DNA from 3 places in the Buttiauxella sp. AC038 genome. Region 3 is predicted to be linked to each of the others. Evidence: predicted binding sites of a transcription regulator. Region 3 holds the regulator's gene; each other region holds the start of a gene.
The links. The regulator LexA, encoded in region 3, represses DNA repair genes until DNA is damaged. The targets are predictions, from matches to a motif close to TNCTGTATGTACATACAGNA.
Positions count from the first base shown of each region.

Region 1: a site for LexA is predicted at 2,728-2,747, ahead of AC0IXI_RS09955 (YebG family protein). Genes of this name have one in related genera too.
Region 2: a site for LexA is predicted at 2,774-2,793, ahead of umuD (translesion error-prone DNA polymerase V autoproteolytic subunit). Genes of this name have one in related genera too.

Region 1 covers NZ_CEEDCQ010000001.1:2,085,439-2,090,037, forward strand. Annotated here, with positions in the region: gene edd (phosphogluconate dehydratase) at 1-592, shown strand, start outside; gene AC0IXI_RS09945 (bifunctional 4-hydroxy-2-oxoglutarate aldolase/2-dehydro-3-deoxy-phosphogluconate aldolase) at 655-1,293, shown strand; gene purT (formate-dependent phosphoribosylglycinamide formyltransferase) at 1,447-2,625, opposite strand; gene AC0IXI_RS09955 (YebG family protein) at 2,764-3,114, shown strand; gene AC0IXI_RS09960 (tellurite resistance TerB family protein) at 3,231-3,929, shown strand; gene ptrB (oligopeptidase B) at 4,022-4,599, shown strand, end outside.
Region 2 covers NZ_CEEDCQ010000006.1:15,509-20,107, forward strand. Annotated here, with positions in the region: gene AC0IXI_RS24260 (hypothetical protein) at 496-984, opposite strand; gene umuC (translesion error-prone DNA polymerase V subunit UmuC) at 1,071-2,330, opposite strand; gene umuD (translesion error-prone DNA polymerase V autoproteolytic subunit) at 2,339-2,758, opposite strand; gene AC0IXI_RS24275 (hypothetical protein) at 3,407-3,802, opposite strand; gene AC0IXI_RS24280 (hypothetical protein) at 3,795-4,388, opposite strand; gene AC0IXI_RS24285 (hypothetical protein) at 4,378-4,599, opposite strand, start outside.
Region 3 covers NZ_CEEDCQ010000001.1:4,656,949-4,661,547, forward strand. Annotated here, with positions in the region: gene dinF (MATE family efflux transporter DinF) at 1-1,127, opposite strand, end outside; gene lexA (transcriptional repressor LexA) at 1,202-1,810, opposite strand; gene AC0IXI_RS22050 (diacylglycerol kinase) at 1,919-2,287, opposite strand; gene plsB (glycerol-3-phosphate 1-O-acyltransferase PlsB) at 2,414-4,599, shown strand, end outside.

The sequences.
Region 1 (4,599 bases), 2.6 Mb from region 3:
CGCGACCTTCGAAAAACCTTTCTCTAAACATGGCGGCACGAAAGTCCTCAGCGGTAATCTGGGTCGTGCGGTAATGAAAACCTCTGCGGTGCCAGTAGAAAACCAAATTATTGAAGCGCCTGCGGTCATTTTCGAAAGCCAGCACGACGTTTTACCGGCTTTCGAAGCAGGCCATCTTGACCGTGATTGCGTGGTTGTTGTCCGCCATCAAGGGCCAAAAGCTAACGGCATGCCAGAATTACATAAACTTATGCCGCCACTTGGGGTATTATTGGACCGCTGTTTCAAAATAGCGTTAGTCACTGATGGACGGCTGTCGGGCGCTTCAGGTAAGGTGCCCTCTGCCATCCATGTTACCCCAGAAGCTTATGATGGTGGGCTACTGGCAAAAGTCCGGGATGGCGATATGATTCGCGTCAACGGGCAAACGGGTGAACTGACATTGCTGGTCGATGATGCCGAGCTGGAAAAACGCACTGCATACCACCCGGATCTCAGCGCGGATCGTGTTGGAACCGGCCGTGAACTATTTAGCGCGTTACGCGAGCAGTTATCTGGCGCGGAACAGGGCGCGACCTGCATTAAATTTTAAGGACCGGAGGCAGCACTTGCTGCGCTGGAAACGAATTATAAAGTTGGTTGAAGAGGCTTGAGATGAAAAACTGGAAAACTACTGCGGAACAGATCCTGAAAACAGGACCGGTTGTCCCGGTTATCGTAATTAACAAACTGGAACACGCAGTACCAATGGCTAAAGCATTAGTTGCTGGCGGCGTGCGCGTTCTGGAAGTGACTCTGCGTACTCCATGCGCAATGGACGCAATCCGTGCAATCGCTAAAGAAGTACCAGAAGCGATTATTGGTGCGGGTACCGTACTGAACCCAGAGCAACTGGCAGAAGTGACCGCAGCTGGCGCGCAGTTCGCCATCAGCCCAGGTCTGACCGAGCCACTGCTGAAAGCAGCAACCGAAGGCTCCATTCCATTGATCCCAGGTATCAGCACTGTTTCTGAACTGATGCTGGGTCTGGACTACGGCTTGAAAGAATTCAAATTCTTCCCGGCTGAAGCAAATGGCGGCACCAAAGCGCTGCAAGCTATCGCAGGTCCATTCTCTCAGGTTCGTTTCTGCCCAACTGGCGGTATCACACCGGCTAACTACCGTGACTACCTGGCGCTGAAAAGCGTGCTGTGTATCGGTGGTTCATGGTTGGTTCCGGCTGACGCGCTGGAAGCTGGCGATTACGATCGTATTACTACTCTCGCCCGTGAAGCTGTCGAAGGCGCGAAATAACACGTCATCCTTCGAGCCGTAGATGCGTTGGCTACGTTCACTCACCCCGGTTACATAGTTATCTATACTCCCGGGGATTCGTTCTCTTGCCGCCTTCCTACGACTCGAATGATTCGTGTTATTGAATCCCTGCTCAGATGAGCGGGGATTTTTTTATCCTTTGACGATTATGGCTTTGGTTGCAGCGATAGCACGTGCAATGGCATCTTCCACGCTGGAACCCGTTGCCAGTGCCACACCCATTCGGCGTTTACCGTTAATCTCAGGCTTACCGAACAGACGCACTTGCAAACCTGCGCCCACTGCGGCACCCACATTGCCGAAGTGCACGTTGTCGCTGCTCAATTCTGGAAGGATCACCGCAGAAGCTGCCGGGCCGTACTGGCGAATGTCACCAATCGGCAAGCCGAGGAAAGCGCGGACGTGCAATGCAAACTCGGAAACGTCCTGAGAAATCATCGTCACCATGCCGGTGTCGTGCGGGCGAGGGGAGACTTCACTAAAAATAACCTCATCGCCACACACGAAAAGTTCGACGCCAAACAAACCGTAACCCCCCAACGCTTTCACCACTTTTTCAGCAATTTCTTGCGCACGGGCAAGAGCGGCATCGCTCATTTGTTGCGGCTGCCAGGATTCGCGATAGTCACCGTCTTCCTGGCGGTGGCCGATTGGGGCACAGAAATGCACGCCATCGACAGCACTAATCGTCAGCAGGGTGATTTCAAAATCGAAATTCACCACACCTTCGACAATAACTTTGCCTTTACCTGCGCGACCGCCTTCCTGAGCGTACTCCCACGCTTTCGCTAACTGGTCGGCTGTACGAATAAAACTTTGCCCTTTGCCGGAAGAACTCATCACCGGTTTAACGATGCAAGGCAGGCCGATTTCTTCAACTGCCTGTAAAAATGCAGCTTCGTTATCGGCAAAGCGGAAGCTGGAGGTCGGCAGAGCGAGTTCTTCTGCGGCCAGGCGGCGAATACCTTCGCGGTTCATGGTCAGTTGGGTTGCGCGCGCGCAAGGCACCACGCACTGACCTTGCTGCTCAAGCTCAACCAGCATGTCTGTTGCGATCGCTTCAATTTCGGGAACGATGAAATCCGGCATTTCTACGGAAACCAGTTTTTTAAGCTCGGCACCGTCCAGCATATTGATGACATGGCTGCGGTGAGCAACATGCATAGCGGGGGCATCGGCGTAGCGGTCTACTGCGATAACTTCCAGACCAAGACGCTGGCATTCAATCGCCACTTCTTTTCCTAATTCGCCTGATCCTAACAACATAACTCGTGTAGCTGATGGACGAAGCGCTGTTCCCAAAATTGACATAATCTGTATACCCGAACGGAGAAAATAGACCGGCGGATTATAAACGAAAACGTTTGCGTACGCAGCGATTTTCCCACTTGCGATACAGGGGCAATATCATTACACTGTTTAAATAAACAGTTAAACCGGAGCTGCAAAATGGCGGTTGAAATCAAATACGTTGTTGTACGAGAGGGGCAAGAAAAAATGTCTTTTGCCAGTAAAAAAGATGCAGACGCCTACGACAAAATGCTCGATCTGGCAGAAGTGTTGAGCGAGTGGCTCGTACACAGCCCTGTTGCTTTCGAAGAAGGGCAAAGCGATGTGCTGGCTATGTGGATGGCAGAAAACAAAGACGTGCTTTCCAGCGTGCTGAAAAGCGGTAAATTGCCGGACCTTGAAAGTACTGAAACTGCCGGTGAAGCCGCAGATGAAGCCGATAACGCTGAAGAGTCTGTTGCAGACGATAAAGTGGCTGAACACCCGCGTAAACGCACTAAAGCTGCATAAGTTTTATCGCGTCGGGTTACCGGCGCGGTTCTTTTCTCATCTTTAGCCTAATCAGACACTTCTTGACAGCCTTTGGCTTAACCTCAGATGTTAAGTTCTCACAAAGGGTGTCTCTAATGAGCAATTGGTTACAGCAGCTTCAGTCTATGCTGGGGCAAGCGACGCAATCCATCCAGAATCACACTGGTCAGAATCAATCCTCACAAACTCCTCAGGGAAACAATTCTCAGGGGCTGAGTAAGTTACTGGTGCCTGGCGCACTGGGCGGGTTAGCGGGCTTGCTGCTGGCGAGCAAATCGTCACGGAAACTACTGACAAAGTACGGCACCAGCGCGTTATTGGTCGGTGGTGGTGCGGTTGCGGGAAGCGTACTGTGGAACAAATATAAAGACCGAGTGCGTGAAGCCCATCAGGGTGAGCCGCAGTTTGGGCAGCAAACTTCGCCTGTCGATGTTCGTACGGAGCGCCTGATTACCGCTTTGGTTTTCGCGGCTAAAAGCGATGGTCATATTGATGATAAAGAGCGTCAGATTATCGAGCAGCAACTACGTGATGCCGGTATCGAAGGGCCGGGGCGTAATCTAATTCAGCAAGCTATCGATCAACCTCTTGATCCGCAACGCCTCGTCGAAGGCGTTAATAATGAAGAAGAAGCGCTGGAGCTTTACTTCCTGAGCTGTGCTGCAATCGACATCGACCACTTTATGGAGCGCAGTTATCTCAATGCGCTCGGCGATGCGCTAAAAATTCCTCAGGATGTACGCGAAGGCATCGAACAAGATATTCAGCAGCAGAAACTAAATCTGCCGGGTTAATCCCGGCATTTTCCCTAAAATCCCACGTTACGCTTGCAAGGCTGTCTGAATTTGCCACCCTTACAGGGTGTTAACTCAAAAAGAAAAATGACATGCCACCAAAAGCAAAAAAAATCCCCCACTCCATGACCATGCATGGTGACACCCGCATCGATAACTATTACTGGCTGCGCGATGATGAGCGTTCTGATGCACAGGTGCTTGATTATCTTCATCAGGAGAATGACTACGGTCATCAGATCATGAGTACGCAGCAGGCATTGCAAGAACGCCTGCTCAAAGAGATGATCGACCGTATCCCCCAGCGTGATATTTCCGCACCTTACACGCAAAATGGCTATCGCTATCGCCAGATTTTCGAAACCGGTAATGAATATGCTATTTATCAGCGTCAGTCTGTAGTGTCGGAGGAGTGGGAAGAGTGGAGCACGCTGGTAGATGGTAATCGCCGAGCTGCCCATAGCGAGTTTTACACCATGGGCGGCATGAGTATTACGCCTGATAACACCGTCATGGCACTGGCTGAAGATTTTCTTTCTCGTCGCCAGTACGGCTTGCGTTTCCGAAATCTGGAAAGCGGGAACTGGTACCCGGAAGTGCTAGATAATGTCGAAAGTAGTTTTGTCTGGGCGAATGATTCCGCCACGCTTTATTACGTCCGCAAGCATCC
Region 2 (4,599 bases), on a different contig from region 3:
CGGGGCGCGGTTCGCCCCTCAGATCTGGACAGCCCAGGATACAGGCACGATGCCGCCGACAGGCACCAGATGTTGTGATGAATAGATGTATGTTGTAACTATTAGAACAAGGGAAGGGCAACTGGACAGAAAAACCTGAACGTCCAATGTGGCGCGGGAATTAATACCTGCCCGTTGTGATCTGCCCGGAGCGATGCCGCCAGTGTCCCGGATACCGCCCGGAAACGCGTGAAATCTTGTTCAAAATATCTGGAGCGGTCGCAGCTGATAAACGCCACGGCCAGCGCATCGAGGGCGAAGCCGGCGTTTCAATGAATTGTTGTTTTACAGTGAGTTAGGTGTTTTGCATTGCAAAAAATGTTGGTGAGTTTTTTTGATGGTATCAGGCGGCGCGTTGCGCTACGTGAAATCTGAGATTTTGCGGGGGGATTGGAGGCAAGAATTGACGAGAGAGCGCCTGAAAAATCACCACCTCGTCGCTTACCTGAGCCGGGGTTACTTCATTTTCTTTATCACACCGGACAATAATGCAATCACATCATTAAGCTGGCTGTAATCTTCGGTTGTTGAGAAATAATCATAATGATTGCCTGTCATAAAATTATGGTGCATTTTATCGGTATTTTTTGCTGCCTCAAGTTTCATCGCATTATATTTCCCAATAAAATCTTCACTCTTATTTGCAGGCATAAACAGGCATATCTGATAAGCTTTCTGATCACAGGGATGATAATTTTTAAGCGCCATTTCAGTAATAATACTTATATCATACTGGCCTATATTCCTGTTATTACGGGAGGTGCATTCTTTATATTCATGCAGGAACTCATAGACCAGTGCCAGTAATTTCTCTCTGCGCCATTCATTCAGAGATTTTGCGCGGTTGTCTTTTGCTATCATCCAGTTAATCAGCGCCGAAAACGCCACACCAATAAACGAACCTGCTGCCCCCATCAGGGTTACATTTAAGACCGTTAATTCCATTCAAAGTCACCTGTCACGCAAACGAAAGTATCACACAGGATACGCGCCCGGCGCTGCTACAGCCAGCTCTGGCGAAGATGTACCACTTATTTAATGACTGCAACCGGAAGCTGTTTCCAGTTCGTCGTATACGCCGGGGAGAGCATTTCGCGCTTCATCTGCCAGCCTTTGTTGATCCCTTGTCCGGCAAAATTAATTCCACAGGATTCCGTCTGGTTTATCCTGTCAATCACGCGCATAAGCGCGGCGCTGTTCGCCCTGGGTGGCGTTTCATCAAACAAATCAATCTGGCCTGTACCGGGCATGAGATCGTTGAGCATGATCCCCGCTTTCTGATACCTGTACCCGTCCCGCCATACCGATTCAAGCGCCCGGACTGCCGCCGCGACAATATCGCGTGTGTCCTGCGTTGCCAGCATCAGGCGCTGGCTGGCGTTGTTGCTGTAGTAGGGATCGCGGGAAAAGGGGCTGGTACTCATGAATACCGTGATATGTCGGCAAAACTGCCTGTCGGCGCGTAACTTTTCTGCGGCACGTTCGGCATACTGACAGATCGCTTCATGCATGGCCTGTAACGTGGTGATCCGCTCGCCAAAACTGCGACTGCAAATGATTTGTTGCCTGGCGGGGTGCGATTCTACAGATACGCATGAAATCCCGTTAAGTTCCCGTACAGTGCGCTCAGTAACCACACCGAACGTCTTACGGATGAACGGTAAACTGGCATCAGCAAGCTCCAGTGCGGTATGTATACCCATTGCGCCAAGCTTCTGACTGGTTTTCCGTCCAATACCCCACACCTCGGAAGCCGGGAGCAGGTGCATTAACTTCCGCTGGCGGTGCCGTTCAGTGAGCACCACCACACCGCCCGTTGCCGTCCATGTTTTGGCGGCATGATTAGCCAGCTTTGCCAGTGTCCGGGTTTGCGCCACGCCGATCCCACAGGTCAGCCCGGTATGCTGATAAACAGTGTCCCGTACCCGTTGAGCGTAATGTTGCAGGGATTCGCTGGCCTCGATGCCGTCTACCAGCAGGAATGCTTCATCAATGCTGTAAGCTTCTGTTTTAACAGCTAATGAGTCCAGTACGGAAAATACTCTCGCACTGAGATCACCATAAAGTGTGTAGTTAGAACTGAACACGGCGACATTGTGTTTCTGTATCAGCGCATTGATCTGGAAATACGGTGCGCCGCGCTTGATACCGAGGCTTTTTGCCTGGCGGTTAAGCGCCACACAATTCCCGTCGTTGTTCGAAAGAACGCAGACGGGCTTGTCTCTCAGGTCTGGTCTGAAAAGCTGCTCACAGGCCGCATACATCGAATTTACGTCACACAGCAGGTACATGATGCCTCCTACAGAAAATCATGAATGCTGTGCGTCACGACCCCGAAAATTTCCAGTTCATCAGGATCGACGTAAATCGGGCTGTAGGCCGGATTCATGGGCATCAGACACAGGCGGGGATGGAGGCACAGTTTTTTAACCGTAAACTCACTGTCAATACAGGCAATCACAATGCTGCCATGTACCGGAGTCAGTGACCTGTCCACAACCAGCAGATCACCCGACTGAATCCCGGATTCGACCATCGACTCACCGGAAGCCCGGAGGTAGTACGAGGCCGAGGGGTGGCGAATGCAGTATTCATTCAGATCAAGTGTGGAGTCGATATAGTCCTGTGCAGGGCTGGGAAAGCCAGCCTCACATCTGTATGAGAACAAAGGTATTTTTAGATTAACGGACTGACCGGGAGAGTAGATTTCTGCTTTCATCATAAGACACCAAACAACTGTACATTTTTACAGTATAGCGAGATGAAAGGAATGCGACAATCTAAACAGGAGGGGTAAAAAAGGCCGCTGGCGCGGCCTTTCTTTAAATATTTTTAGCAAACGATGCTGCCACTATGCACAGAAGAGCAATGCTCCACAGGAAAAGACTTAATACGTTAACCGTTTCAAATGCCCACATACCGAATTTCCCTGTTGTATTTAAATCGTTATACCAGTTTATCAAGCCAGATCTCCCTCAGCCAGTACTACTGGACAGAAAAGGCTGTATGTCTAACTGCCTGGGGAATTAATACCAGGCGGTTGTGATCTGCCCGGAGTGATGCCGCCAGTGTCCCGGATGCCGCCCGGAAACGCGTGAAATCTTGTTCAAAATATCTGTAGCGGTCGCAGCTGCAAAACGACATGGCCGCCGCGCTCGATGCGCAACCGGCGCGAGTATGAATTGTTTTTTTACAGTGAGTTAGGTGTTTTGCATGGCAAAAGATATTGATGAGTTTTTTTGATGGTATCAGGAGTCGCGTTGCGCTACGTGAAATCTGAGATTTTGCGGGGGGGGATTGGGCGCAAGTATTCACGCAGGAACGCCATAAGTCAGGCCGCTTTTGCGGCCTCACCCAACGGAACGGTTTACCATCCATGAGGATAGCAAGGCCATGAAAGCCACGCATCATAAACACGGTCGTTACCTAAAGCAGCAGCATAGATCCCGCCATCAGGAAAGAAGTAGACAGGGGCACTACTTTTACTATTTTCATATTCCATTTCTATATGACCAACAATGACTGTTTTATCATTTAGAAATCCATTTAAATAGTCGCCCGGTTTAATGGCGTTAACTGACCATGCCTGTTCTATTAATTCTCTTCTCGTCGCCCGACATGCAAATCCTCGCCAGGCATCATTATTAGGATACACAGACTCACCGTGTTCACTGAGTTGCGTATATTTCTGATATTCATCTTCCGGGATAGTCTCAACATGTTTTAGGACAATGCTAAGAAATATTTCACTGAATTTATCCATTACACCGTTCCTCGTTATTAACCCAAAGATTCATTATTAATCGCGTTGGCAACTGCGTTTTTCTTATTTTTTTATCGCCTGTTACCGTTACATCAGCAAGACTCATATTGATATTAGCAATGTCACTGTAAGAAAATAAATCCGACACTATATAGTTTATTTTGTCGGTAACAGGTGTTGCTTTAAACTGATAGCCGTCAACATGAAAGTCACTCTCAACATCTAACTTAATGCCATGAGAAAGTAGTGCTTTCTCTGCCAGTTCTGAACATTCTCTGGTTGTACGTTCCTGAATATCTTTTAGCGCATTGATATAGAGAATTGTCAGTTCTTTTAGCTCTGATAGTTCGGCAGATGAATAACCAATGTTTTCTGCTTTATTGACACCATCAAGGATAGAATCAACTGACCATTGAATTGATGAATCAAATTCAATGATATGTTTAACAATGTCTGCGCATTGATAACGTTTCTTTTCATCAGCATCAGGGGCGAATTTGCTATTAAGATTAACGATCCCATGCGCTAACGACTCAGACTCCAGTATATTATCGCAGAGTTCTTCATCAGCAATTTTAATTTTCATTTCTGCTTTTCTTTTTATCATCAGCTTTCTTTAGCACTCCAATAAAAAACATAATACCACCTACAACAGCAAATATTTTCCAAAGAACGCTGACTAATACCTGAGTATGTAAAACATCATCCCCATTATCAGTCATTTCAAGCATAAAACCAAAAATTGCCACTAAAATAAATACAACACCAATCAAAAGATATTGTTTCTTTGTATATTC
Region 3 (4,599 bases):
CCAATAAACATCCCATCCAGCAAGTAGCACCAGACACCAACCACGGGTAACACAATCTGCCAGTGGAGATAACGATCGGCCTGTAGCTGTAATTGGGAAATGGACGTCAGAAGAGAAACAATTTGCTCGCCAAATAGGGCATACACCACGGCAAACATGAGCGCGACTAAACCCGCCTGCCGACAAGCTGCCCCCCAAACCTCGAGCAATTGACCACGATTCTTTGCACCATAAGCTTGCCCGGAGTGAGCTTCAACAGCATAGGCAAAACCATCAAGCGCATAAGCGGTAAACGTCAGGAGAGTCATTAACACCGCATTGACGGCGACAATTTCGCTGCCTAAGCGCGCACCAAAGATGGTGACTGAAGCAAAGCACACTTGCAGTAATAACGAGCGCAACATGATGTCCCGATTAAGCGCCAGTAAGCGCCGAACATTGCCACGCCAGGACTGTTTGAGCATCTCAAAGCTGATACCTCGCAAGCCCATAGCCTTCTTCACCATCAGCAATCCGATGAAAAATGTCGCGTATTCAGCAGTAACAGTCGCAAGTGCCGCCCCTTGAACATCAAGGTGCACCCCCATCACCAGCCACACATCCAGTACGATATTCAGAAGATTGCCGACTACCAGCAAGATAACCGGAGCTCGTGCGTATTGAACCCCTAGCAACCATCCCAGTAAAACGAGGTTGGCAAGCGAGGCTGGCGCACTCAGCCAGCGGATTTCAAGAAAGCGTTGCGCTTGTACGAGCACATCCTGATTGCCGCCGACAATTTGTAAAGCGAGTGAAATGAGGGGATCGCGCAGTAAGACAATTGCCACCCCTGCCCCTAGTGCCAGTAATAATGGTTGCACCAGTGCACGAGCTAACGCTGAGGGATTATTGGCACCAAAAGCCTGAGCAGTTAAACCTGTGGTACTCATTCGCAAAAACAGCAGCAACATAAACAGGAAGCTGGTTGCTGTCGCACCAATGGCAACACCGCCCAGATAAACAGGACTATCCAGATGACCAATAACAGCCGTATCGACAAGGCCAAGCAGCGGAACAGTAATGTTGGAGAAAATCATGGGTAAAGCGAGGCGCCAGAGCGCACGATCCGCTGTGGAGAATAATTGCATGACATCTCCTGAAGGAGATCAAAGATAATTAAGGCAGTGATGCGCACTTTAAATGCGCATCACCTAAAGAGATTTTACAGCCAGTCGCCGTTGCGGATAACCCCAACAGCCAGCCCTTCAATAGAGAAGTTATGCTCGCGTAGGTCAACCACGATCGGTTCAAACTCACTGTTTTCTGGCAACAGATGAACGGTGTTGCCCTGTTGTTTTAAGCGCTTAACGGTAACTTCATCATCGATACGCGCGACAACAACCTGGCCATTACGCACATCCTGGGTTTTATGAACCGCAAGCAGATCGCCATCCATAATGCCGATGTCTTTCATCGACATACCGCTGACGCGCAGCAAGAAGTCGGCATTTGGTTTAAACAGTGATGGGTCGACCTGATAATGGCCTTCGATGTGTTGCTGTGCAAGGAGTGGCTCACCTGCAGCAACACGCCCAACCAGTGGAATACCGGTCACTTCTTCCACCAACAGGCGGATACCACGGGATGCGCCAGAAACAATTTCAAGCACACCTTTACGGGCAAGTGCTTTTAAATGCTCTTCAGCGGCGTTCGGAGAACGGAACCCCAGACGTTGAGCAATCTCGGCACGAGTCGGTGGCATGCCGGTCTGGCTGATATGATCCCGAATAAGATCAAACACCTCTTGCTGCCTGGTAGTTAACGCTTTCATTCCGCCCCCTGGGTGTTTATACAGTTATGCTGTGAGTATATACAGTCAAAGGTCAATTTGGAACCACAAATTAAGCAAAAAACCAGGCACTTAACTATTCTGGAAAGATCACCGCAAATGCGACCAAAGCAGCGTGACCCAGGTAATTACCGCGAGGATAATTGAAATTAATACTGCGGCCGAGCCCATGTCTTTGGCTCGCCCGGAAAGTTCGTGATAATCAGTGCCAACACGGTCGACAAGAGCCTCGATAGCGCTGTTGAGGATCTCGACAATCATGACCAACACGACTGAGCCGATAAGTAGAATGCGGGTAATGGGGTCGACATCTAACCAACATGCGATGGCAATGGCGATAACGGCAGAAACGCCTTCCTGGCGGAAAGCTGCTTCATTGATCCAGGCTGCTTTGAGCCCTTTCCATGAGTAGCCTGCGGCTTTGATGATACGGGTAAGTCCAGTGGTACTGCTCGCCATTTTAGGAAACCTTTTCAAATTATTTGCATCAATGCTTGTCAAAATTATAACGCCACAGAAATCTGGGTGAGATTCTGATATTCTTGCGGCGAATTTGCATCATTAACCTGAGGCTTTACATCGTTTATGTCAGGCTGGCCAAGAATCTACTACAAATTACTTAATTTACCATTAGGCGTTCTGGTAAAGAGCAAGTCCATTCCGGCAGATCCACAGGCCGAACTGGGCTTAGATCCCACACGCCCAATAATGTACGTTCTGCCGTATAACTCAAAGGCGGACTTATTAACCCTGCGCGCGCAATGCCTCGCGCACAACTTGCCCGACCCTCTCGAGCCATTAGAGATCGACGGTGCGGTATTGCCGCGCTATGTCTTTATCCATGGCGGCCCGCGCGTGTTCACTTATTACACGCCAAAAGAAGAGTCGATCAAGCTATTCCATGATTATCTCGACTTGCACCGCAGCAATCCAAATCTGGATGTGCAGATGGTGCCGGTATCGGTGATGTTTGGCCGCTCTCCGGGTCGCGAAAAAGGCGAAGTTAACCCGCCACTGAAGATGCTTAACGGCATTCAGAAATTCTTCGCGGTATCCTGGCTTGGGCGCGACAGTTTTGTGCGGTTCTCGGCACCTGTTTCGCTGCGCCAGATGGCAACCGATCACGGTACAGATAAAAAAATCGCCCAAAAACTGGCACGCGTGGCGCGTATGCACTTTGCTCGCCAGCGTTTAGCGACTGTAGGCCCGCGTCTGCCGGTACGTCAGGATCTGTTTAACAAACTTCTGGCCTCAAAAGCTATTGCCCGTGCAGTAGAAGATGAAGCGCGCAGCAAGAAAATCTCCCATGAAAAAGCACAGCAAAATGCTGTTGCCTTGATGGAAGAGATTGCGGCGAACTTCTCCTATGAAGCCGTGCGTTTGACCGACCGCGTATTAGGTCTGACGTGGAACCGCCTGTACCAGGGCATTAACGTTCATAATGCAGAACGTGTACGCCAACTGGCTCACGACGGCCACGAGATTGTCTATGTTCCCTGCCACCGCAGCCACATGGACTACATGCTTTTGTCTTACGTGCTTTACCACCAGGGGCTGGTTCCTCCGCACATTGCGGCGGGTATCAACCTGAACTTCTGGCCAGCAGGCCCGATTTTCCGCCGCCTGGGCGCGTTCTTTATTCGCCGTACCTTTAAGGGCAGCAAACTCTACTCCACCGTGTTCCGTGAATATCTTGGCGAGCTGTTTAGCCGTGGCTATTCCGTTGAATACTTTGTGGAAGGTGGCCGTTCTCGTACCGGCCGTTTGCTTGACCCGAAAACCGGCACGCTGTCGATGACCATTCAGGCCATGCTGCGTGGCGGTACTCGTCCAATTACATTGGTGCCAATTTACATTGGCTACGAGCATGTAATGGAAGTGGGGACTTACGCAAAAGAACTGCGCGGTGCGACCAAAGAAAAAGAAAGCTTCATGCAGATGGTTCGTGGGCTGAGCAAGCTGCGTAACCTCGGCCAGGGCTATGTTAACTTCGGCGAACCTATGCCGTTGATGACATTCCTCAACCAGCGAGTGCCTGAGTGGCGTGATTCAATCGACCCGATTGAATCCATTCGCCCGGCATGGTTAACGCCAACGGTTAATGAAATTGCTGCCGAACTGATGGTGCGTATTAACAATGCAGGCGCGGCAAACGCCATGAACCTGTGTTGTACCGCGCTCCTGGCATCGCGCCAGCGTTCACTGACGCGCGAACAACTGACCGAACAGCTCAACTGTTACCTGAGCCTGTTGCGTAATGTGCCGTATTCACCGGATGCGACCGCACCAGATCAGCCAGCAGAAGCGCTTATCGAACATGCGTTGCAGATGAACAAGTTTGAATTAGAGAAAGATACGATTGGTGACATCATCATTCTGCCGCGTGAGCAGGCAGTACTGATGACTTACTACCGTAACAACATCCTGCATATGCTGGTGTTGCCTTCTCTGCTGGCTGCAATTATCACGCAGCATCGCCACATTTCCCGTAGCGAGCTTCTGCGTCAGGTTGAGCTACTCTACCCAATGCTGAAGTCTGAGCTGTTCCTGCGTTGGGAAAAAGCTGAACTTGCCAGTGAAATGGATGCGCTGCTTAATGAACTGGTTCGCCAGGATCTGATTACCCTTACGGGTGAAGAAGTGGTGATTAACCCGGCACGCTCACGCACTATGCAGCTTCTCGCGGCAGGTGTTCGTGAAACGCTGCAACGTTACGCCATTACTTTCTGGCTGCTGAGCGCTAATCCGTCAATAAACCGTGGGACACTGGA